DNA from 4 places in the Mesorhizobium yinganensis genome. Region 3 is predicted to be linked to each of the others. Evidence: predicted binding sites of a transcription regulator. Region 3 holds the regulator's gene; each other region holds the start of a gene.
What was found. Region 3 encodes LexA, which represses DNA repair genes until DNA is damaged. Its sites were predicted from a motif close to TGTTCNNNNTGTGTTCNG; they were not measured.

Region 1: the regulator LexA is predicted to act here: its motif matches at 3,135-3,152, upstream of recA (recombinase RecA).
Region 2: the regulator LexA is predicted to act here: its motif matches at 3,557-3,574, upstream of uvrA (excinuclease ABC subunit UvrA).
Region 4: the regulator LexA is predicted to act here: its motif matches at 3,292-3,309, upstream of ABMA59_RS24640 (DNA recombination protein RmuC).

The regions. Positions count from the first base shown of each region.
Region 1 is NZ_JBEBMH010000006.1:165,965-171,689, reverse strand. Features, by position in the region: gene ABMA59_RS14310 (alpha/beta hydrolase) at 1-368, opposite strand, end outside; gene ilvA (threonine ammonia-lyase IlvA) at 568-1,824, shown strand; gene ABMA59_RS14300 (DUF1697 domain-containing protein) at 1,821-2,369, shown strand; gene ABMA59_RS14295 (hypothetical protein) at 2,578-3,093, shown strand; gene recA (recombinase RecA) at 3,273-4,355, shown strand; gene alaS (alanine--tRNA ligase) at 4,561-5,725, shown strand, end outside.
Region 2 is NZ_JBEBMH010000010.1:75,225-80,949, reverse strand. Features, by position in the region: gene ABMA59_RS18960 (YHS domain-containing (seleno)protein) at 22-384, shown strand; gene uvrA (excinuclease ABC subunit UvrA) at 485-3,412, opposite strand; gene ABMA59_RS18950 (DUF7986 domain-containing protein) at 4,129-5,277, shown strand; gene ABMA59_RS18945 (hypothetical protein) at 5,423-5,692, opposite strand.
Region 3 is NZ_JBEBMH010000027.1:74,325-80,049, reverse strand. Features, by position in the region: gene ABMA59_RS29955 (ComEC/Rec2 family competence protein) at 1-2,179, shown strand, start outside; gene lexA (transcriptional repressor LexA) at 2,173-2,889, opposite strand; gene ABMA59_RS29945 (ABC transporter ATP-binding protein) at 3,067-3,855, opposite strand; gene ABMA59_RS29940 (ABC transporter ATP-binding protein) at 3,852-4,688, opposite strand; gene nikC (nickel transporter permease) at 4,685-5,578, opposite strand; gene ABMA59_RS29930 (ABC transporter permease) at 5,575-5,725, opposite strand, start outside.
Region 4 is NZ_JBEBMH010000016.1:120,670-126,394, forward strand. Features, by position in the region: gene ABMA59_RS24630 (hypothetical protein) at 1-1,426, opposite strand, end outside; gene ABMA59_RS24635 (hypothetical protein) at 1,789-1,917, opposite strand; gene ABMA59_RS24640 (DNA recombination protein RmuC) at 2,011-3,258, opposite strand; gene def (peptide deformylase) at 3,362-3,892, shown strand; gene lptC (LPS export ABC transporter periplasmic protein LptC) at 4,293-4,982, shown strand; gene ABMA59_RS24655 (LptA/OstA family protein) at 4,997-5,578, shown strand; gene lptB (LPS export ABC transporter ATP-binding protein) at 5,578-5,725, shown strand, end outside.

The DNA.
Region 1 (5,725 bases), on a different contig from region 3:
AGGGCCTTGAGGAAGGCTGGCTCGTCATAGGCGGTGACCGATTCCGCGACCATGAATTTCGACGGGTCGGCCGGCTGATCTTTCTTGCGGCGCTCGATCTCGCCGATCTTGTGGATCGCCGGAACGGTGATGTCGACCTTGGCGTAGCTGATTTGCGGCGAGCGCCTGCCGTCGAAGACTTCCTCCGGCCGTTGCGCCTTGTGCCGCGTCGTCGCCACGAAAATCTGGTGGCGCCCGGCAATCTCGTTGGCCGGCACGGCGGTAACCGACGCCGCGATGAGGTCGCGCGTCGCCTGGCCGGCACAGCCGGCAAGGGCAAGCGCGCACGCAACCAGCAGCATCAGTCTCGGCACACGACCCCCGGCCATGATCCCCTCGATGGCGGAAAACGAAACTGGACTGCCTTCTAGCCTTCCATAGGGGCCTGGTCCAGCGCGGGCGCGAAATGCCGTCGCGACAAGCTCAAACGCTTGATTGCGGCCGACACCGCCCTTCCGCGGCGTTGGCGTCGCCGCGCCATTCGTGCGATAGCCCGGATGAAAACCAGACTTGCCGGGAAACACAGGCATGACCGATTTTGTCGAGGGCGTTGCGACAGCGGCCGCAGCACTGCGCGAACTCTTTGCCGAGACGCCTCTGCAGGAGAACCTCTATCTCTCCAACAAGACCGGCGCGCGCATCCTGTTGAAGCGCGAGGATCTTTCGCCGGTGCGCTCCTACAAGATCCGCGGCGCCTTCAATTTCTTCCGCAAGGCCCTTAGGGCGGGGAGCAGGGCTAAACTGTTCGTCTGCGCGTCGGCCGGCAACCACGCCCAGGGTTTTGCCTTCGTCTGCCGGCATTTCGGCAAGCGCGGCGTCGTCTTCATGCCGGTCACGACGCCGCAGCAGAAAATCGACAAGACAAGACATTTCGGCGGCGAGTTCGTCGACATCCGGTTGGTCGGCGACTTCTTCGACGACTGCCTGAAGGCCGCGCTGACCTTCGCGGAGGAAAGCGGCGGGCACATGGTGCCTCCCTTCGATCACAGGGACATCATCGAGGGACAGGCGACGGTCGCCCATGAAATCGCGGCGCAGATGCCGGACGGCGCGATGCCCGACATCGTCGTGCTGCCCGTCGGCGGCGGCGGGCTGGCGGCGGGGGTGACGCGCTATCTCGGCGGACAGGGCAAAAAGCCGCGTTTCATATTCTGCGAGCCGGCCGGAGCGCCCAGCCTCAAGGAAGCACTGACGGCGGGCAGGCGCGTGAAACTCGCGAAGGTCGACAATTTCGTCGACGGCGCGGCGGTGGCCGAGCTCGGTCGTGAGCCGCTGCGTTACCTCAAGGATTTTCCGCCGGATGCGATCCGCCTCATCCCGGAGAACCGTCTCTGCGCTACCATGATCGAGATGTTGAATGTCGAGGGCGTCGTGCTGGAGCCGGCCGGCGCGCTCGCGATCGACGCGCTCAAGGATTTCTCGAAGCGCGAGGTGAAGGGCAAGACCATCGTCGCCGTCGTGTCGGGCGGCAATTTCGACTTCGAACGCTTGCCCGACGTGAAGGAGCGGGCGCTGCGCTTCGAAGGGCTGAAGAAATATTTCGTCTTCCGCTTTCCGCAGCGCCCAGGCGCGCTACGCGATTTCCTGGCGCTGCTGGGCCCCGACGATGACATCGTGCGCTTCGAATATCTGAAGAAATCGGCACGCAATTTCGGCTCGGTGCTGATCGGCATAGAGACGAAGGATTCCAAAAACTTCGGCGTCCTTGCGAAACGATTCCACGAGGCCGGTTGGGCCTATCAGGACATCACCGAGAACGAGACCCTGGCGGGGTTCATCATATGACGGGGAAGACGGTTTTCATCCTTCTGTTCCGCGGCGTCGGTGGCGCGACGCAACTGCCGACCGGGCCGCTGCGCGAGGCGCTTGCCGAGGCCGGGTTCGAGAATGTCGCCACCTACATAAACAGCGGCAATGCCGTGGTTCGTACCAAGCTGTCGCGCGAGAAGACGGTCGCAAAAGTCGCGGAAATCTGCCGGGAAAAATTCGGCTTCACCAAGACGATCCACGCACCGGCGCAGCAAGAATGGTCAAAGCTGATCGCCGACAACCCGTTTCCGGACGCCGTCTCCGTGCCGAAATTCTTGCACGCCGCTGTCCTTGAAAAGGCACCGCAGGACAAGAACGTCGCGGCGATCCGCGCCTATGCGAAGGAGGGCGAAAAAATCGAGATCGTCGGCAAGGTCGCCTATCTCCACACGCCGGCCGGGTTCGGCACATCGAAGATGGCGGAGCGCTTCGACAAATTGATCGGCGTGGAAAACACGGCGCGCAACTGGAATTCCGTGCTGAAGCTGGAGGAACTGGCGAAGAAGGCGGCCAAGGGGTAACGAATCTGCAGAAATGGCCGCCGAACGATCGTCAAACTGGTTGCACATCTTAACCCCGCTGCCCGACCTTGCCGGCGTGTGATGCCTCAAAGCCGCATTCAGCCTTCGGTCAAACACGCGGCCAGCATATCGTCGAGGCGGCTCTTGCTTTGACAGAGCATCCCGAAGAAAACTGGTCCGCGAACGGGCAGGGGCGGACGGCGGTTCCATGAGATCGAATTCTGTCGGGCTTCTTGTCGCCGCATTCGCTGCTTTGGTGTCTCAAGCCAGTAACGCGGCGGCGCAGCAGGCCGGACGCTGGAAAGTATCGACGGGGCGTGAAGCGGCCACCGCGACACTCTACAGCCTGAATACGCTGACCACGGGAACCCGTACGATCGATTATCGTCCGGCGCTCGTTCTGTCTTGCGAGACCCGCCGTTATCCGGTGTGGCGCCAGGCCGTGCGGGTCCGCCAGACGATCTCGGGGGATGGCAGCGTCGGCGTTTCGATCCGCCTCGACAATGGCGGCGCCTTCAACGAGCAATGGGTGCTCGCCGAAAAGAGCCGGGCGGTGCAGACCGACGGGGGCGAACAGGTGGCCCGGCTGTCGCGGGCGCGCCGCCTGAATTTGTCATGGCGGTTCGGCGTCTTTGCAGGCCGCGGCGAGGCGGTATTCGACCTCGCCGGAATCAGCGACACGCTGGCGCAATTGGCCCAGGCCTGCGGCGTCGAAGTCCCCTGACGCCTGCGGATGCACGGCCGAACCTGGCCGACCAAAGGGGATGGAACAAAATTCGAACATATTGGAAAGTGCTGGTAAAACAATGAGATGATCCTCTTGCAAAATGCGAACAAAAGAGGTACAAACTATCAGGGATATCGGATCGGCCGCCCTTCATAGACGACCAAGGGGAATGTATCATGGCGCAAAATACATTGCGGCTTGTTGAGGACAGATCGGTGGATAAATCAAAGGCTCTGGATGCGGCGCTGTCGCAGATCGAGCGGGCTTTCGGCAAAGGCTCGATCATGCGGCTCGGCGCCAATGAGCAGGTTGTCGAGATCGCGACGATTTCGACCGGCTCTCTCGGCCTCGACATCGCGCTCGGCGTCGGCGGGCTGCCGCGCGGACGCATCATCGAGATCTACGGTCCGGAAAGCTCGGGCAAGACGACGATGGCGCTGCACACCGTCGCCGAGGCGCAGAAGAAGGGCGGCATCTGCGCTTTCGTCGACGCTGAACATGCGCTGGATCCGGTCTATGCACGCAAGCTCGGCGTCGACTTGGAGAATCTGCTGATCTCGCAGCCGGACACCGGCGAGCAGGCGCTGGAGATTTGCGACACGCTGGTGCGTTCCGGCGCGATCGACGTGCTGGTGGTCGATTCGGTCGCGGCGCTCACCCCGCGCGCGGAAATCGAAGGCGAGATGGGCGATGCGCTGCCTGGCGCCCAGGCGCGGCTGATGAGCCAGGCGTTGCGCAAGCTGACCGCCACGATCTCGCGTTCCAACACCATGGTTATATTCATCAACCAGATCCGCATGAAGATCGGCGTGATGTTCGGTTCGCCGGAGACGACCACCGGTGGCAACGCCCTGAAGTTCTACGCATCGGTGCGCCTCGACATCCGCCGCATCGGTGCGGTCAAGGACCGCGACGAGGTCGTCGGCAACCAGACCCGCGTCAAGGTGGTTAAGAACAAGCTGGCGCCGCCCTTCAAGCAGGTCGAGTTCGACATCATGTATGGCGAAGGCGTGTCGAAGACCGGCGAACTGGTCGATCTCGGCGTCAAGGCCGGCGTCGTCGAGAAGTCGGGCGCTTGGTTCTCCTACAATTCGCAGCGTCTCGGTCAGGGCCGCGAGAATGCAAAACTGTTCCTTCGCGACAATCCGGATACGGCGCGCGAGATCGAGATGGCGCTTCGCCAGAATGCCGGGCTGATCGCCGAACGGCTGCTGGAAAACGGTTCCGATGGCGGCTTCGACGATGCCGCGGAAATGTGACCGGTTGTCCTCCTGACTGTGTCGACCTGCCGCCGGCCTCGCGCCGGCGGTTCTGTTTTGGAACGGTGCGCCCTGACGGTTGCTTCCCGGCGAAGCTTTCCGCAAGGCTTTGCAGGCGCCTTGCGGTGTTGTGGACACGCTTTGGCACTGCCGCTAAAAGGCCTTTTCCATTCCCCCGCCGCGCGGGATTTCAAAAGGTTTTGGCATGAGTGGCGTCAACGAGATTCGGTCGACCTTCCTCGACTATTTCAGGAAGAACGGTCACGAGGTCGTCGCCTCCAGCCCGCTGGTGCCGCGCAACGACCCGACCTTGATGTTCACCAACGCCGGCATGGTGCAGTTCAAGAACGTCTTCACCGGGCTGGAGACGCGCAACTATTCGCGTGCAACCACCTCGCAGAAATGCGTGCGCGCAGGCGGCAAGCACAACGACCTCGACAATGTCGGCTACACCGCCCGCCATCTCACCTTCTTCGAGATGCTCGGCAATTTTTCCTTCGGCGACTATTTCAAGGAACGCGCCATCGAGCTTGCCTGGAACCTGATCACCAGGGATTTCGGCCTGCCGAAGGACAAGCTGCTGGTCACCGTCTATCACACAGACGATCAGGCGGCCGATCTATGGAAGAAGATCGCCGGCTTCTCCGACGACCGCATCATCCGAATCCCGACATCGGACAATTTCTGGGCGATGGGCGACACCGGTCCGTGCGGCCCCTGCTCGGAAATCTTCATCGACCGCGGCGAGCACATCTGGGGGGGGCCGCCCGGCAGCCCGGAGGAGGACGGCGACCGTTTCCTCGAATTCTGGAACCTGGTCTTCATGCAATACGAGCAGGTTACGAAGGAAGAGCGCATCGATCTGCCGCGCCCGTCCATCGACACCGGCATGGGCTTGGAGCGCATGGCCTCGATCCTGCAGGGCGTCGACAGCGTCTTCGAGACCGACCTGTTCCGCACCCTAATCGATGCGACAGCCTCGGCGCTCGGGCGCGGGCCGGACAAGGACAACGTCGCCTCGTTTCGCGTCATCGCCGACCATCTGCGGTCGTCCTGCTTCCTGATCGCCGACGGGGTTTTGCCGTCCAACGAGGGCCGGGGCTACGTGCTGCGCCGCATCATGCGCCGCGCCATGCGCCATGGCCAGTTGCTGGGCGCGAACGAACCTCTGATATGGAAACTGGTCCCGGCGCTGCTGCGCGAGATGAGTGCGGCCTATCCGGAACTGGCGCGGGGCGAGGCGCTGATCACGGAGACGCTGAAATTGGAGGAGACCCGCTTCCGCAAGACGCTGGCGCGCGGCATCGCACTGCTCGACGAGGCGACGGCCACGCTCGGCCCGGGCGACATGCTCGACGGCGAGACGGCGT
Region 2 (5,725 bases), on a different contig from region 3:
GTTGCCGGTCAGGCCGTCAGCGTGGACGCCGACAAGGTGGCGATTCAAGGTTATGACACCGTCGCCTATTTCACCGCAGGGAAGCCAGTCAAAGGCAGCCCCGAGTTTGAGGCAGTCTGGCAGGGCGCTCGTTGGCGGTTTGCCAATGCGGAGCATCGGGACATGTTTTCCGCGAAGCCCGAGTCCTACGCGCCGCGCTTTGGGGGCTTCTGCGTGATGGGAATGACCATCGGCCTTAGCGCGAAGCCTGATCCGGAGGCTTGGACCATTGTCGATGGCAAGCTCTACCTCGGTAGTTACAAGCAAGACATCGACGATCTCAACAAGGACCTGGCCGGGAACATCCAGAAGGCGGAAGCTGCCTGGAAGGTAAGAGGCAACTAGACGGCCGCTTGCGGCATTCTGCAACAGTAAATTCCGCGTAAGCAGGGAAACGCGGCAGCGCTGGATGTCGGCCGCTAGGCGGCCGGCTAGCTGCGCGATATCACTCCGCCGCTTCCCGCTTTCCCGCCTTCGGCCTTCTCTCCAGCAGCTCCTTCAAGAACTGCCCCGTATAACTCCGCTTTTCCTCGACGACCTCTTCCGGCGTGCCCTGCGCCACCAGTTCGCCGCCGCCGTCGCCGCCTTCGGGGCCTAGGTCGAGAATCCAGTCGGCGGTCTTGATCACTTCCAGATTGTGCTCGATGACGACCACCGTGTTGCCCTGGTCGACCAGTTCGTGCAGCACTTCCAGAAGTTTGGCCACGTCGTGGAAATGCAGGCCGGTGGTCGGCTCGTCGAGGATGTAGAGCGTCTTGCCGGTGGCTTTGCGCGACAGTTCCTTGGCGAGTTTGATGCGCTGCGCCTCGCCGCCGGAGAGGGTGGTGGCCTGCTGGCCGATATGGATGTAGCCGAGGCCGACCTGTTTCAGCGTGTCGAGCTTGTCGCGCACGCCGGGCACGGCGGCGAAGAACTCGACGCCTTCCTCGACGGTCATGTCGAGCACGTCGGCGATCGACTTGCCTTTAAAAGTGACGTCCAGCGTCTCGCGGTTGTAGCGCTTGCCGTGGCAGACGTCGCAGGTGACGTAGACGTCGGGCAGAAAATGCATCTCGATCTTGATGACGCCGTCGCCCTGGCAGGCCTCGCAGCGGCCGCCCTTGACGTTGAAGGAGAAGCGGCCGGGCTGGTAGCCGCGCGCTTTCGCCTCCGGCAGGCCGGCGAACCAGTCGCGGATCGGCGTGAAGGCGCCGGTGTAGGTGGCGGGATTGGAGCGCGGCGTGCGGCCGATCGGGCTCTGGTCGATGTCGATGACCTTGTCCAGGAATTCCAGGCCCTCGATGCGGTCGTGCTCGGCCGGGTGCTCTCTGCTGCCCATGATGCGGCGCGAGGCGGCCTTGAACAGCGTCTCGATCAGGAAGGTGGATTTGCCGCCGCCGGAGACACCGGTGACGGCGGTAAATGTGCCGAGCGGGATTTCGGCGGTGACGTCCTTCAGATTGTTGCCGCGCGCGCCGACGACCTTTATGCGCCGGCCCTTCTTCATCTTGCGGCGCTCGTCGGGCAGCGCGATTTCCAACTCGCCGGTCAGATATTTGCCGGTGATGGAGTTGGGGTTGGCCATGATCTCGGCCGGCGATCCCTGCGCGATAACGCGGCCGCCATGGATGCCGGCGGCCGGGCCGATGTCGACGACATAGTCGGCCGTCAGGATGGCGTCCTCGTCGTGCTCGACGACGATCACCGTGTTGCCGAGGTCGCGAAGATGCTTCAGCGTGTCGAGCAGGCGGGCGTTGTCGCGCTGGTGAAGGCCGATGGAGGGCTCGTCGAGCACGTAGAGCACGCCGGTGAGGCCCGAGCCGATCTGCGACGCGAGGCGGATGCGCTGGCTCTCGCCGCCCGACAGCGTGCCGGAATTGCGCGCCATGGTGAGGTAGTCGAGGCCGACATCGTTGAGGAAGCGCAGGCGCTCGCGGATTTCCTTGAGGATGCGCACCGCGATTTCGTTCTGCTTGGCGTTGAGTTTTTGCGGCAGGTCGGTGAACCAATGGTCGGCCTTGCGGATCGACATGTTGGAGACCTCGCCGATATGCAGGCCGGCGATCTTCACCGCCAGCGATTCCGGCTTGAGGCGGAAACCGTTGCAGGCGGGGCAGGGCGTGGCCGACATGAAGCGCTCGATCTCCTCGCGCATCCAGGCCGATTCCGTCTCCTTCCAGCGGCGTTCGAGGTTGGGGATGACGCCCTCGAACGTCTTGGTCGTCTTGTAGGAGCGCAGGCCGTCGTCATAGTTGAAAGTGATCTCGCGCTCGCCGGTGCCGCGCAGCACGGCGTGTTTGGCCGCGTCGGACAGGCTGGAAAACTTGTCGCCGAGCTTGAAGCCATAGGCCTTTCCCAGCGCTTCCAGCGTCTGCGCGTAATAGGGCGAGGTCGATTTCGCCCACGGGCTGACTGCGCCGTCGCGCAGCGTGACGTTGTCGTCGGGAACGATCAGGTTCTCGTCGATGGCGCGCTGGCTGCCGAGGCCGTCGCAGGTCGGGCAGGCGCCGAACGGGTTGTTGAAGGAGAACAGCCGCGGCTCGATCTCCGGAATGGTGAAGCCGGAGACCGGGCAGGCGAATTTTTCCGAGAAAAGAATGCGTTCGTGGGTTTCGTTCTTCGACTTGAAGGCGCTGTCGCCCTCCGCCGTCTCCTCGACCGGCAGCGGCTTGTCGGCGAATTCGGCGACGCAGAGCCCTTCCGCCAGCTTCAGCGCCGTCTCGATGGAATCCGCCAGCCGCGCCGCGAGGTCGCCGCGCACCACGATGCGGTCGACGACGACGTCGATGTCGTGCTTGTATTTCTTGTCGAGCGCCGGCGCCTCGGCGATCTCGTAGAAGGCGCCGTCGACCTTGACGCGCTGAAAACCCTTCTTCTGGAGTTCCAGCAGTTCCTTCTTGTATTCGCCCTTGCGGCCCCTGACGATCGGCGCCAGCAGGTAGAGGCGCGTGCCTTCCTCCAGCGCCATGACGCGGTCCACCATCTGGCTGACCGTCTGGCTCTCGATCGGCAGGCCGGTGGCCGGCGAATAGGGAATGCCGACGCGCGCATAGAGCAGGCGCATGTAGTCGTAGATCTCGGTGACCGTGCCGACGGTCGAGCGCGGGTTGCGCGAGGTGGTTTTCTGCTCGATCGAGATGGCGGGCGACAAGCCGTCGATCTGGTCGACGTCCGGCTTCTGCATCATCTCCAGAAACTGCCGCGCATAGGCCGACAGGCTCTCGACATAACGGCGCTGGCCCTCGGCATAGATGGTGTCGAAGGCGAGCGAGGACTTTCCGCTGCCCGACAGGCCGGTCATCACGACGAGGCTGTCGCGGGGCAGGTCGAGATCGACATTCTTGAGATTGTGCTCGCGCGCGCCGCGCACCGAAATGTATTTATGGTCGGCCATGCCGCTCCGCCGCCTGTCGCTCATGTGAAATCGGTTCAGCCCGCAACAGGCCGCCCGTGCCTATGTAGGTATGGAGATCGCCATGTCGAGGTGGTCTCCGCCAAAGGCGGATTTACCCGCCTTTGTCCGCGTTGGGCAAGCGAAAAGAACAAAAGTTGAACATCCTCCTGACAAAGCACAGGGCCGGCGTACACTCATTTCCGATCACATTTCTTTGCCGGCTGCGGTCTGGGGTTGACGCGGGCGGCTGGGCTTGGCAGACTCGCATCGTCGCCTGGGAGAGATCGGCATTGCCGGTCAGACGGCGGAAAAGCCCGGATCTGCGAGACGCCGCAGGTCGATTTCCCGGCTGGCATGTGTTGAACGAACACGGGAGCGAGGCATGACTCCACCGGACAGTTCCACAGGGCTCCGCGCCTGAGCAGGAGCCGGCGGCTAGCGAATGGCCGGGATGATAACCGGCGGGCAGGACTGGCCGTTTCCCCTACAATCAGAGACTATTGGTCGGGTCGTCGGCTGACGCCGCGAAGCACCCGAAATCAAAGCCGGTAAAACATTCCCGGCAAGGGTAAGATCCAGAAGCCCTGCCTGCTCGGACGAGCGGCAGGGTTTCGTCTTGTGGATGACCCGACAAAACCATCCATTGTCATCGTGTTACATCCACCTTGCCGCTAAGATGGCCACGTCCGTCCATTCGCCAAGCCGGCAGGAATCCCATGTCGAAAAGCCACGAACTTGCCGGTCTTATCAAATGGTCCAACAGGGACGAGTGGCAGGATCTGTTCGACGATGTCTTCGACGAGCATTTCGGCCCGGCTTTCGAGGATTACGGCATCGATTTCGAGCAACTGGAAAAATTGATCGGCGAACGGGAGATGACCAATCTCTGGGGCTGCGCCTTTGAGGATTTCGTTACAAGGCCAGCTTCCGAGGAGGACGAGCGCACCATCGTCGACGACTATCTCAAGCGGCGCGGCTGGAAGGAATCGCCCTCGGCCCGCCGCTACATGGAGGCGCTCCGGGATTCCCTCTTCAGCGTCTACGAGGTCAGCGAGATCGTCCCCGGACAGTCCATGCTGCTGCGCGACATGATCCGTGGCGGCGAGCCGGTGCGCGTTACCGAGCATTCGGCGACGCGCGGCTTGCGCGATCTCGACCGGCTCGGCTGCAGGGTCGTCGAAGTGGCCGGAAAGCACCGTCTGGCCGGCGGACTGACAACGTTCAGCGAGGCGGCCTATGCCGAAGTGGTCAAGGCAATCTCGGATCCGATGAAGAGGATCGGCGAGGAGGTGTCGAAGCAGGAAGTGCCGACGGAGGACGATATGGCGGGCATCGATTTTCCCGAGCTCGCCGAAACGATCTTCCTGCATGGCTCGGCGCCGGCGTTCACCGCGATCTGGCTGGAGGACATGCTGAACGGCAGGATCGACAAGGTGCCGCCGCCGCGCTTCAACAGCGACGGCGAGGAGCTTTCATTCCATACGATCTCCTATCCACTTACGCCCGGAGCCACGGCCGACGCGATAGCCCGGCGCCTGGAGCAAATCCCCGAACTGCTGGCGCAGGAAGAGGGCCTGTGGAACTGGACGGAACCGGCGGAGAGTGTTTCGGTGCCCGCTGGACCGTCGGATAAGTACGCCCGGGTTCAGGATGAACGGCTGCATATCGAGCTCGAGGATGGCACGCCGGTTTTCGCCACGGTCGAACTGACGCCGGATATGCTGGTTCTGTCCGCCAATTCCAAGCAGAGGGCGGACCGCGCCAAGCTCATGCTGAAATCGGTTCTCAAGGGGCAAATCGGGCAGCCCCACACCGAGGTTCACAGCCCGGAGGAACTCGCCGCTGCGCAGGAGGATGATCGGTAAGCGTTTCGGGCTGACGCCTTCTTTCACAACTTGACCTTCAGGGAAGCAGTCATGCGCCTGCGTGAATTGGGCCGGAGAACTGCGAACCCCCAACAGCGGGAGAAGCGTGCGGCGGCTCGGGTTCAACGTGTCCCCGGCAGCAACGTCAGCGCGACTGTGCCGGCAGCGTGCCGGCGCGTATGTCGACCCTGACATAGCCGGAAATCTTTACGTCCCACTTGCCCATTCGCACGAAGCCGTCACCGTTCTTGGACGCCGGTTCCAGCGGCTCGGCGAGCGGCTTGACGATCGGCTCAGGCCGCTCGACGCCGGGGAGTGTCGTCCGGGGCTGCTGGTCGGCGAACGCCGGCGCGGCGGATGAGGTCACGAGCAGGGCGGCCACAGGGAGACGAGCGAGGATCATCTTGCCGATCATAGGAGCGATGCCGGCGAAAGCAAAACGCGAGCG
Region 3 (5,725 bases):
GCAACTGGCGGCCCTGGCTGCCATGCTGGCTTTCTGTGGCATCCTGCTGGCCAAGGGCGAAACGTGGCGCATGAGCACCAAGATGCTCGGCGGTGACATCTCGACGCGCGTCACCGGGCGCGTCATCAGTATAGAGCCGTTGTCGAACGGTCGCGCGCGGCTGACCTTGGACGTGATTGACACGGAACGGCCGAAACTTCGCTACGCACCCGATCGCGTCCGCGCGACGGCGCGCACGGCGCCGTTGGATGTCGAGGCGGGCTCCATCGTCGAGGGGCTCGTCCGGCTGCGGCCGCCTTCCGGGCCGGTGCGTCCCGACAGCTATGATTTTTCCTTCGAAAGCTATTTCGACGGCATCGGCGCGAGCGGCTATTTCATGAAGGGACCGGAAGTGATCGGGCAATCCGATCCCGGACTCACCGGTCGGATTGGCGCAATCGTCGAAAATATCCGCAACGACATCGCCGAACGCATCCGGCACCGCGTCGGCGGCGCCGAGGGCGAGATCGCCGCGGCGCTCGTCGTGGGAGTGCGTGCAGGCATCCCGAACGACGTCAGCGAGGCTCTGCGCCGTACCGGCCTCTATCACATCATCTCGATCTCCGGCCTGCATATGGCACTGGTCGCCGGCGTGGTGATCGGCGCGCTGCGGGCGGGATTCGCGCTTTTTCCCGGAATCTCGTCCCGCCGTCCGGTCAGGAAATATGCCGCGCTCGCCGGCCTTCTCGCCATTGCCGCCTACCTCGCAATCTCCGGCGGTGAGGTGGCGGCGCAGCGCAGTTTCCTGATGCTTGCCGTCATGCTGATAGCACTGGTTTTCGACCGCGCCGCGCTGACCATGCGCAACCTCGCCATTTCAGCCATCATCGTACTGGCGGTCACCCCGCACGAAGTTATCGGGCCGAGCTTCCAGATGTCCTTCGCGGCAACGGCAGCGCTTGTCGGAGCCTATGCGTTCTGGACGGGACGGCGCGGCGGCACCGGATCGTTTCAGCCCCGGCGCGGCCTGGTTTCGCTTGCCGTGCGGCATGGCGGCGCTGTTGTCGTAGGGCTCCTGCTGACTTCCCTGGTCGCCGGCCTGGCGACGGCAGCCTTCGGCGCCTATCACTTCCAGCGCATCGCACCGCTCAGCCTAGTGGCGAACCTCGCGGCCATGCCGATCGTATCCCTGGTTGTCGTGCCCTTTGCCGTGCTCGCGGCGGTCGCTATGCCGTTTGGCCTCGACGGGCCGTTCCTCGACGTGATGGGCAAGGGGATCACGGCGATGATCGAAGTCGCGAGATGGTTTTCCGCTCGCTCACCGGTCGATGCGGTGGGGCTGATATCGGGAAAATCCGTGGTTCTTCTGACCATCGCCCTGATCGTGGCGACCGTGACGACGACGTGGCTGAGGCTTTTCGCACTGCCTTTCGCGCTCGCCGGATTGTTGATGTTGGGCGCGACGCGCACCCCCGACGTGTTGGTATCCGAGGACGGCCGGCTGGTCGGATTTCTGACCGGCGAGGGCCTGATGGCGGTGAATCGGCCTCGGCCGAATGTCTTCACGGCCGAGAACTGGAAACGAACGCTCCAGGCGGACGGAATTCATAAGCCGGCGAATGATTTCGGCCTGAATCCGCCGATGGCGTCCGCTGAAAGCATCGTCGCAGGTGTCGGAAGCAAAGAAGGCACCAACCATGGACTCAACCGCACCCGCGGCGCATCCGATGGACTTCCTTCTGTACAGAAGGTGGCCTCTACTGAAGTCCACAATGAGGGTGAGTTCATGAATTCTTCACCCGGCCAGCAACCGACGGATGATTCATCCAGCGCCTTCCTCTGCGATGACATAACCTGCGTCGGCTGGCATCCATCCGGCGCCGCGATCATCCATACAACCGATCCCGAGGAGGCACGGATCGCCTGTTCCTTTGCCGGCGTCATAATTCTCGACGATGCGACCATTCCGCTCAAATGCGCCAACCCAGCCGTCGCGGTGGTCACGAAGCGCGCGCTTGCTCGGAATGGCAGCGCCGCGGTGTATCTGCCTTCGGGCAGCGATGGCACCGCCGAGGTGCATTTCGCCATCGCAACGCCGGATCGTCCTTGGCATGGCAACCGCGCATTCTCGCGCGAGTCTCGGGGACTGCCGCCCTACCAGCGCAAGCCGGCGGTCCCGGCGCCCCCGGAAAATCAGTAGCGACGGATCAAGCCGACAAGCTTGCCTTGCACACGGACCCGGTCCGGACCGTAAATGCGCGTCTCGTAGGCGGGATTGGCGGCTTCGAGCGCGATGGAGGCGCCTTTTCGGCGAAAACGCTTCAGCGTCGCCTCCTGGTCGTCAACCAGCGCGACGACGATCTCTCCGGGTGTGGCCGTGTTGGCATTGCGGATGATCACCGTGTCGCCGTCAAGAATGCCGGCCTCGATCATCGAGTCGCCCCTGACCTCCAGCGCGTAATGATCGCCTGCGGACAACATTTCGGGCGGCACCGATATGGAATGCGTCCGGTGCTGGATAGCATCGATCGGCACGCCCGCCGCGATCCGGCCCATGACCGGTATCGCAATTCCCGAACCTGCCTCGTCATTGCTCGCGACTGGCGCACGCGAAGGTTCGGCCGGACGCTTGCCGAGACTGCCTTCGATGACGCTCGGCGAAAATTTCTTTGCCGAGTTGAGGCCGGGAGCAATCGAATCGGGCAGGCGAAGCACTTCCAGCGCCCGCGCCCGGTTCGGCAGCCGGCGAATGAAACCGCGTTCCTCCAGCGCCGTAATCAGCCGGTGGATGCCGGATTTCGACGCCAGATCAAGGGCTTCCTTCATCTCGTCGAAGGACGGCGGAATGCCGGACTCCTTCAGTCTCTCATGAATGAATAGCAGGAGTTCGTGTTGCTTGCGTGTCAGCATCTCGGCCCCGTCAAGAATCGCACCAAAACAAAACCAGAACAAAACACTATCTGTTCCAGTTGTGTTCCGCAACCGTTAAATATCGGGTTAAGAGGCGGGCAACCAAGATATCAAAATCGAGCGCCAGCGCTGACTCTCTCGAGACTTGGCCGGTTGCCTCCGAGAAGACCGTGGATTTCAGGCCTCTTCCCAGAGATCTTGCAGCAGCTCCCGGTCGTAGCCGGAACTGGCCCGGAACAGTTGCCGCGTATAGGCATGGTCGAACCGTCCGGCGGCAAGGTCGGCGCTGGCCAGCGTCTCCAGAATGCGGCCGCGATTCATCACCGCCAGACGACCGCACATGTAGGAAACCACCGCCAGATTGTGGCTGACCATGATGGTGGTGAAGCCGCGCTCGCGCCGCAGGCGACGGAGCAGGTTGAGCACTTCCGCCTGCACCGAGACGTCCAGCGCGGAGGTCGGCTCGTCGAGGAGAAGAACGCGGGGCTCCAGGACAATGGCGCGGGCGATCGCCACGCGCTGGCGCTGGCCGCCGGAGAGCTGGTGCGGGAAGCGGAAGCGATGTTCGGGTTTCAACCCGACATCGGCCAGCGCGCGCTCGACACGTTTCTCCACGTTGGTCAGCCCGTGGATGCGGGCCGGCTCCGACAGTATCTTATCGACGGTATGGCGCGGGTGGAGCGAGCCGTAGGGGTCCTGGAAAACCATCTGGATCAGCCGTCGCTGCGCATGGCTGCGCGAAAGCGAGACAACGGCTCCACCAATGCGGATCGTTCCGGAATAGTCGCCGATAAGGCCGGCGACTGCGTTCAACACGGTCGACTTGCCTGATCCGGACTCGCCAACCAGCCCGAACGCCTCGCCTTCGGCGATGGATAGCGACACATCGCGGACTGCGTTGAGCCGCCGCGCGCCCTTGCCGAAGCTGATGCCTAGTCCGTCGATCTCGATCATCGGCGCGGTCATCTTGCCCAGCTCGCATCGCGTTGCAGGACGGGCAGTTCCGGCCGGTCGTCGCCGAGGCGCGGCGAGGAAGCGAGCAGGCCCTTTGCGTAGGGATGCTGGACCTGATGCAGTTCGCTCGCCTTGACGGTTTCGACCACCTTGCCGGCATACATGATCATCACACGGTCGCAGAAGGCCGAGACCATGCCGAGGTCGTGGCTGATCAGGATCAGGCTCATGCCGCGCTCGCGAACCAGGTCGTCCAGAATTGCCAGAACCTGGAGCTGCACGGTCACGTCAAGCGCCGAGGTCGGCTCGTCGGCGATCAGCAGTTGCGGCTCTGGAATGAGCATCATCGCGATCATCACGCGCTGGCCCATGCCGCCGGAAAGCTGGTGCGGATAAAGGTGATAGACGGCCTCCGGGTCGCGGATTTTGACCGCTTTCAGCGCCTCGATACTTTTCGCGCGGGCAAGCGCGCGATCCCTGGCGACATGCAGCCGAAACGCCTCCTCGATCTGCTGGCCGACCGTCATCACCGGATTGAGCGAAAATTTGGGATCCTGAAGCACCATGGAGATGCGCTTGCCGCGGATCTTCGGCATCTCTTTTTCGGGCACCTTGAGCAGGTCCATGCCCACGAAGGAAAGCCGGTCGGCGCTGACCCGGCCGGGCGACGGCACCAGCCGCATGATCGAGCGGCCGGTCAGCGATTTGCCGGAACCCGATTCGCCGACGATGCCCAGCCGTTCGCGGCCCAGCGAAAAACTGACGCCACGCACCACGTCCACAAAACCCTGATAGGTCGGGAAGGTGACTCGCAAATTCTCGACGTCGAGGATCGGCGCGCTCATGAGCGTTTCGGGTCCAGCACGTCGCGCAGGCCGTCGCCGAGCAGGTTGAAGCCGAGGCTGACGACGAATATGGCGATGCCGGGGATCGTCGCCACCCACCACTGGTCGAGCAGGTAGTCGCGGCCGGTGGAGATCATGGCGCCCCATTCCGGCGTCGGCGGCTGCGCGCCGAGGCCGAGGAAGCCGAGACCGGCGGCGGTCAGGATGATGCCCGCCATGTCGAGCGTCATGCGCACGATCACCGAGGCAGTGCAGAGCGGCACGACATAGTGCCAGATGATGCGGAAGGGGGAAGCGCCTTGCAGGCGCGCTGCCTTGACGAAATCGGCGTTGCGCACGGTGATCGTCTCGGCGCGGGCAATGCGGGCGTAGGGTGGCCAGGACGTCAGCGCGATGGCGATGATGGCGCTTTCCAGCCCCGGCTTGATCGCCGCGACGAAGGCCAGCGCCAGGATCAGCCGCGGGAATGCGAGAAAGATGTCGGTGACGCGCATCAGCACCACATCGACCGCGCCGCCGATGTAGCCGGAGATGGTGCCGATCAAGAGGCCGATGGGCACGACGATTACCACGACCATGATGACGATGGTGAGCGTGATGCGAGCGCCCCAGGCGACGCGCGAGAGGATGTCGCGGCCGAGTTCGTCCGTGCCGAACCAGTGCCCGGCGCCAGGCGGCTGAAGCCGTGTCGACAGCGACTGCAAGGTCGGCGATTGCAGCGGCAGCACCGGCGCAAGCACTGCGATAAGGATCAGCGCAAGCACGATCGCGAAACCCACCATGGCCAGCGGATTGCCGCGGAACGCCAGCCAGTTGCGGTACCAGTGGCCGAACGAGGCCTGGCGGCGCGAACCGGGCGTATCGGTGAGTAGCCAGTCGCGCGCCGTCATGCCCGCGCCCTCGGATCGAGCAGTCGGTAGAGCATGTCGCAGAAGACGTTGAGGCAAACGAAGATCGCACCGATCAGCATGGTGCCGCCGAGTACGGCATTCATGTCGGCGTTGAACAGCGAGCGGGTGATGTAGAGGCCGAGGCCC
Region 4 (5,725 bases), on a different contig from region 3:
GGCTGATCTTGGCGCTGCCGTCGATGTTGCGGAAACTGATGTCGCCGAGGAAGTTTCGCACGTTGATGAGGTCGGTCGTGTCCGAGAGATCGGCCTCCATGACGACATTGGCGATCTCGATGTTCTTCCAGCGCGGCTGTTCCTGGTAGCGCGCGCCGGTGTTCGGATCGTCGGCGTATTTCGAGGTGCCGTATCCCGACACATCGATGATGGCCAGCGCGTTGATGCCCGATCCGGTGATGTTGTAGGCGACGATGTCGCGCAGCGAGATATTCGAATAGACCTTTCCCTTGTCGTCCGGATGGGCGTAGCGGTCGCCCTCGTCGCCGACGACGAGATCGAGAAGTTGCACGCCGTTGCGCTTGACCCCGTCGTCCAGCCCGTCGAAGTCGACCTTGCTGATCTGCACCGCATAGGCGGCCGAAATCGCGATGAGCCGCCCGGTATTGCGCACCCTCAAATTCTCGAAACGAATATTGTTCGGGTGATAGCTGTGCGCGTCCTTCTCCTTCGGCAGCACGAACGGTTTTATGGAGTTGCCCTCCGCGTCGAGCGGGAAATCGTGCCCGGACGTGCCCCAGTGCACCAGGATCGCATCGCCATGGATGCTTTTCGGCGAAGCGCCCTCAATGAGGATGTCGCTGGCGGCCACGCCGGAAATGCGGCCCGTGCAGGCGATGGCGTGGGCCGACGCCGACCCTTCGGCCCGCGTGATCTTCAGGCGGGAGAGCGACGTGCCGGTGACGAGTTCCGGCGCGACCAGTTTTCCGCCCTCGCGAACCGGGTCGTAGAAAACCTTGCCCACCGTGATGCATGTTCCGTAGGAGCCCTGGCCGTTCTGAATGGTTTTCGGAATATGGGCGCTTATCTCGATATCCTCGATCGTGACGCCGGAGGTCAGGATGTTGACGCCCTCATTCTCGCGGTCGATCGACATATGGAGACCGCAGCGCTCGCGGCCGACGCCGCGGATGGAGACCGGATCGTTCAGTTCCAGCGTGCCCTTGTGCGAAAAATAAGCGTCGATCAGCATGGGCGCACCGGACAGCGCGGCAAAATCCCGCGCCGCCTGCACGGCGGGTGCATCGTCCGTCTCGCCGTCGCCGACGGCTCCGAGCATCAGCGGCGAGGCCGGGTTTTCATCGAGCAGGAAATACCGGCCGTTGGCGGTGGAGAACCAGGCCGCCTCGGGATAGCGCGCGGTCTCTTCGGCATCGCTCTCGCGGTAGCGCGCACCGCCGCGCGTCGGATGCTTCGCGGCGTCATAGGCGAAGGTGGCGACACGGCTGATGCCCTCCGGCACGGATTTGTCCGCCGCCGTCACCTTGTCGGTCAGGACGACCATCGCCGTCGCATCCTGTGCGAAAGCTGCCCGCGTGGCGATAACGGCCGTCCCGGCGCCGATGAGGAAACTGCGTCGATCCATGAAATGCCTCGCTCCGATGAAACCCGAATGCCGCGCCCTAGAGTCCCCCAGGATTTTGGCAATCTAGGGCGACGGTTCGGTTTTTGTACGGCGGGACTGGAAAGTCACCTCACAGCAGCGCGAGGATCATCTCAACCCGAGGTCGCGCGCCCGACTCCGCCGCCGTCGCGGCGGACACTGTCTCGGCGTCCCGGCAACGGAACGTGACCATAGACGTCACACCGGTGGCAAGCGCCTCGCAAAGACTGTTGTTGGCGGATGAATGGGTCGGCCCTCGCCCTCACCGAGGGGGGCGCAAACAAGGCGTCACGGCCGCCCCCGGAAACGGAGCGGCCACGGAGATGCGCAAGATCAGGAGAAGATTATTTCTTTTCCTTGATCTTCATCGCCGGCACGGCGGGTGCGTGCAGCACGGGCGGGGCTGCCGGCTTCTTGGCGTCCTTCTTGGGTTTTCGGGCTTCCTTGCCCGGTCGCATAGAGCCTTTGGCCATATCCGGTCCTCCTGTTGATCCTGCCTCAAATGAATCAGGAGTTTTGCCGCCGCGCAAGATGTCATGCAGCAGGCGGACTGCGCTCAACACGCATCAGGCGGAGCCTTCCTCGACCACCCGCAGCCGAAGCTGCCCCGTCTTGCTCTGCGCGCCACGCGCCGGCTCCGATTCGATCGCCGGCGGCGGATCGCCGAATTCCAGCGCCTCGATCTTCTGGCCCCGCTTTGCGACTTTCGAAGCCGAGATCAGGATGTCGTCGATGTCCTTGCTCGCCTGCCCGAAATGCGCCTGAAGCTTGCGCACGCGCTCGTCCATGCGTCCCAGATCCTCCATCAGCCGCACCACCTCGCCCTGGATGAGATGCGCCTGCTCGCGCATCGAGGCGTCCTTCAAGATCGACTGGATCACCTGGATCGACAGCATCAACAGCGAAGGCGAGACGATGACGATGCGGGCGCGATGGGCGCGCTGGACGACCGGCTCGAAATTCTCGTGGATCTCCGCGAAGATCGATTCCGACGGCACGAACATGAAAGCGGTATCGTGCGTCTCGCCTGGCAGCAGATACTTTTCCGAGATCGCCCTGATATGCACGTCGAGGTCGCGCCGGAACGCCTGCTGCGCCGCCCGCTGCGCCTCGCCGCTTTGGTCAACCTCCGCCGCGGCACGGATGGCGTTCCACGCCTCGAGCGGAAATTTCGCGTCGATGATGAGCGGCGGCGCGCCGTTCGGCATCTTCACCGTGCAGTCCGGCCGGCTGCCGTTGGACAGCGTGTCCTGGAAGGCGTAGGCACCCTGCGGCAGGCCGTCGGCGACGATCGCCTCCATGCGCGACTGGCCGAAAGCGCCGCGCGTCTGCTTGTTGGACAGGATCGCCTGAAGCTGCACCACCTGCCCGGCCAGCGACTGGATGTTGTTCTGCGCGGTATCGATCACCGCCAGCCGCTCCTGCAGGCGGGCGAGGTTTTCGTGCGTCGACTTCGTCTGCTCCGCCATGGTCTGGCCGATGCGGCCGGTCATGGCGTCGAGGCGCTGGCCGATCGACTGGTTGAGTTCCGCCTGCCGCGCGCCGAGCACGTCGGCCACGGTGCTCATGCGCCCCTGCATCTCGGCCTGCGCCTGCAGGATGCCGGCCATGCGGGCCTCCGTGTCGCGTGCGCGGTCTGCCGCCTCGGCGGCGGCAACGGCGCGCGCTTTTGCCGAGCGCCAAAGCGCGACGGCGAGCATCAGCAGCAGAACCAGGAACAGCGTCGCCAAGCCAGCCAGGGCTTGGCCGAGCGTAAGCACCGTCGTGCCGAACTGAGCTACCGGCTGGTCGAGGATTTGGGCAAAATCGGTCATGCCGGCGAGGATAGCCGATTCGCCGGCCGCTGACAGATCAAAACAGGAACGTCATCAGCCTCTCCCCGTTGACGCCTTTCGCGCAAGCCATTACCTGAAACGCATGTCGATCAAGCCGCTGATTATCCTCCCCGATCCGGTGCTGCGCCTGGTTTCCAAGCCGGTCGAGCGCTTCGATGCGCCGCTGCGCAAATTCGCCGACGACATGCTGGAGACCATGTATGACGCGCCGGGCATCGGATTGGCCGCGATCCAGGTCGGCGAGCCGATCCGCATGCTGGTCATCGACCTGGCCAAGGAAGACGAGCCCAAGGCGCCGCAGGTCTTCATCAATCCGAAGATGGTCGAGCGATCCGACGAACGATCCACCTATGAGGAAGGCTGCCTGTCGATCCCGGATTATTACGCGGAGGTCGAACGCCCGGCCTCGGTGCGGGTGAAATATCTCGACCTCGACGGGGTGGAGCGGGAGGTCAAGGCCGAAGGCCTTCTCGCCACCTGCCTCCAGCACGAGATCGATCATCTCGACGGCGTGCTGTTCATCGATCACATCTCGCGGCTGAAGCGCGACATCGTGGTGCGCAAGTTCCGCAAGCTTGCCAAGGATCGCCCGCCGAGTCGCATGGCAGGGTGACCGTTTCTGTCGCTTCGGCGTGATTTGCCCGCCTGAACGCAGGTAAAAGCGTTCATCCTTTGGTCGCCAATGTCAGGAAAAACTGTCGATGCCCCCTGTTTCCGTGGCTCGGGAGGGCTGACAATCCGTTCAAAGATACCATATTGTGCGAGTGTCCAGGCGTGACAGCCGAATTTCCTTTGGCGAGCACGCGAGATCGAGGGTGGGCAAAAAGCGCCTGCAACCGGTTGGGACGGAATCCCCGCATCGGCCTGTTCCGCGCGTGCGGAAGGGGGGAGGGTCGAACGGTATCAGGCAGTTAGCCATAATTTCGTGGCTTTCGGCACGTTGATCGCGGTCAGTCAAAGGGTGATCCAGCGCGACGACCACGGTTCGCGCCGCGACACGAGACAGGTACGCAATGTTGGCAAGATCGCCAGAGTCGACCGACGCATCCACGCAAGCCGTGGTCGGACCAAGCACGACCGTGGCCGAGCGTTCGGCCATCTTCCACAATGCCGCGCGTCATTCGCGCATGGTCGGCATCCTCAAGATCGCGCTGCCCTCGCTGGCCGTGGTCATGGCCGCCGCCTTCTTCGTGCAATCCTACAGGTCAACACCGGCGGCCGAGATCACGGCAGACGCTACCGCGGTCTCCGATGGCAAGCTGGTGATGGAAAGCCCCAAGCTCGAAGGCTTCACCAACGACAACCGCCCCTATTCCGTCAGCGCGCTGCGCGCGGTCCAGGACGTCGGCAACGACGCAGTCGTGGAACTCCAGGGCATCGCGGCCACGCTGCCGCTCGACCAGAGCCGGACAGCGACGATCGACACGGAGCGCGGCCTGTTCGACCGCATGGCCAACACGCTCGACGTCAACAGCGACATCAACATCACCACGTCGGACGGCGCCGTGGCCAAGCTCGCTTCGGCCCTGGTGGACATCAGCGGCGGCCGCATGTCGACCGACAAGCCGGTCGAGGTCCACTACAAGGGCGGGTCGATCGCGTCGGGCGCCATGTCCGTCGAAGACCGCGGCAAGGTCGTGGTTTTCGACAAGCGCGTTAAGGTGCATATAGTGCTGCCGAAGAAAGATACGGCAAGCCAGTAAGGATGGATAAGGGGATGATCGGGAAAAATTTCAGCCTGTCCGCTTGCGCCGCAATCGCCTTGCTGGCGTTGCCGGTCTTGCCGCTCCAGGCACAGGAGGCTGCCGCGCCCAATACGGCAACGGGGCGGCTGCAGGGCCTGAGCATCAACAGCGGTCTGCCGATCCAGATCGAAAGCGACCGCCTCGAAGTGATCGACGGCGAGAGCAAGGCGCTGTTCACCGGCAACGTCAACGTCACGCAGGGGCCGACCTTGATGAAGGCCGGCAAGATGACTGTGTTCTACGCCAACAACGGAAACGGTTCGGCAGCGACAGGGTCCGCCGACATCGACCGGCTCGAAGTCGAGGACAAGGTCTACATCAAATCCAACACCCAGGTCGCCACGGGCGATCGTGGCACGTTCGACATGGCGAGCCAGGTGCTGGTGCTTTCCGGTAAGGAAGTCGTGCTTTCGGAAGGAAAGAACGCCCTGGTCGGCTGCAAGCTCACCGTCAACATGAAGACCGGCCGCGCGGAAGTCGAGGGCTGCAAGTCGGAAACGAACAGCAGTGGCCGCGTCATGATGTCGATCACGCCCGGTACACAGAAGCCCTGATGACATCCGGAGAATCGTTGCTGTCCCGCTTGTCGGGACGGTTCCGCATTGCGCCCGCGGCCCCGGCCGTGAGCAGGCATGCCGCCGAATTGAAAGGCACGCTGATCGCCACCGGGCTCACCAAGAGCTACAAGGGCCGGCAGGTCG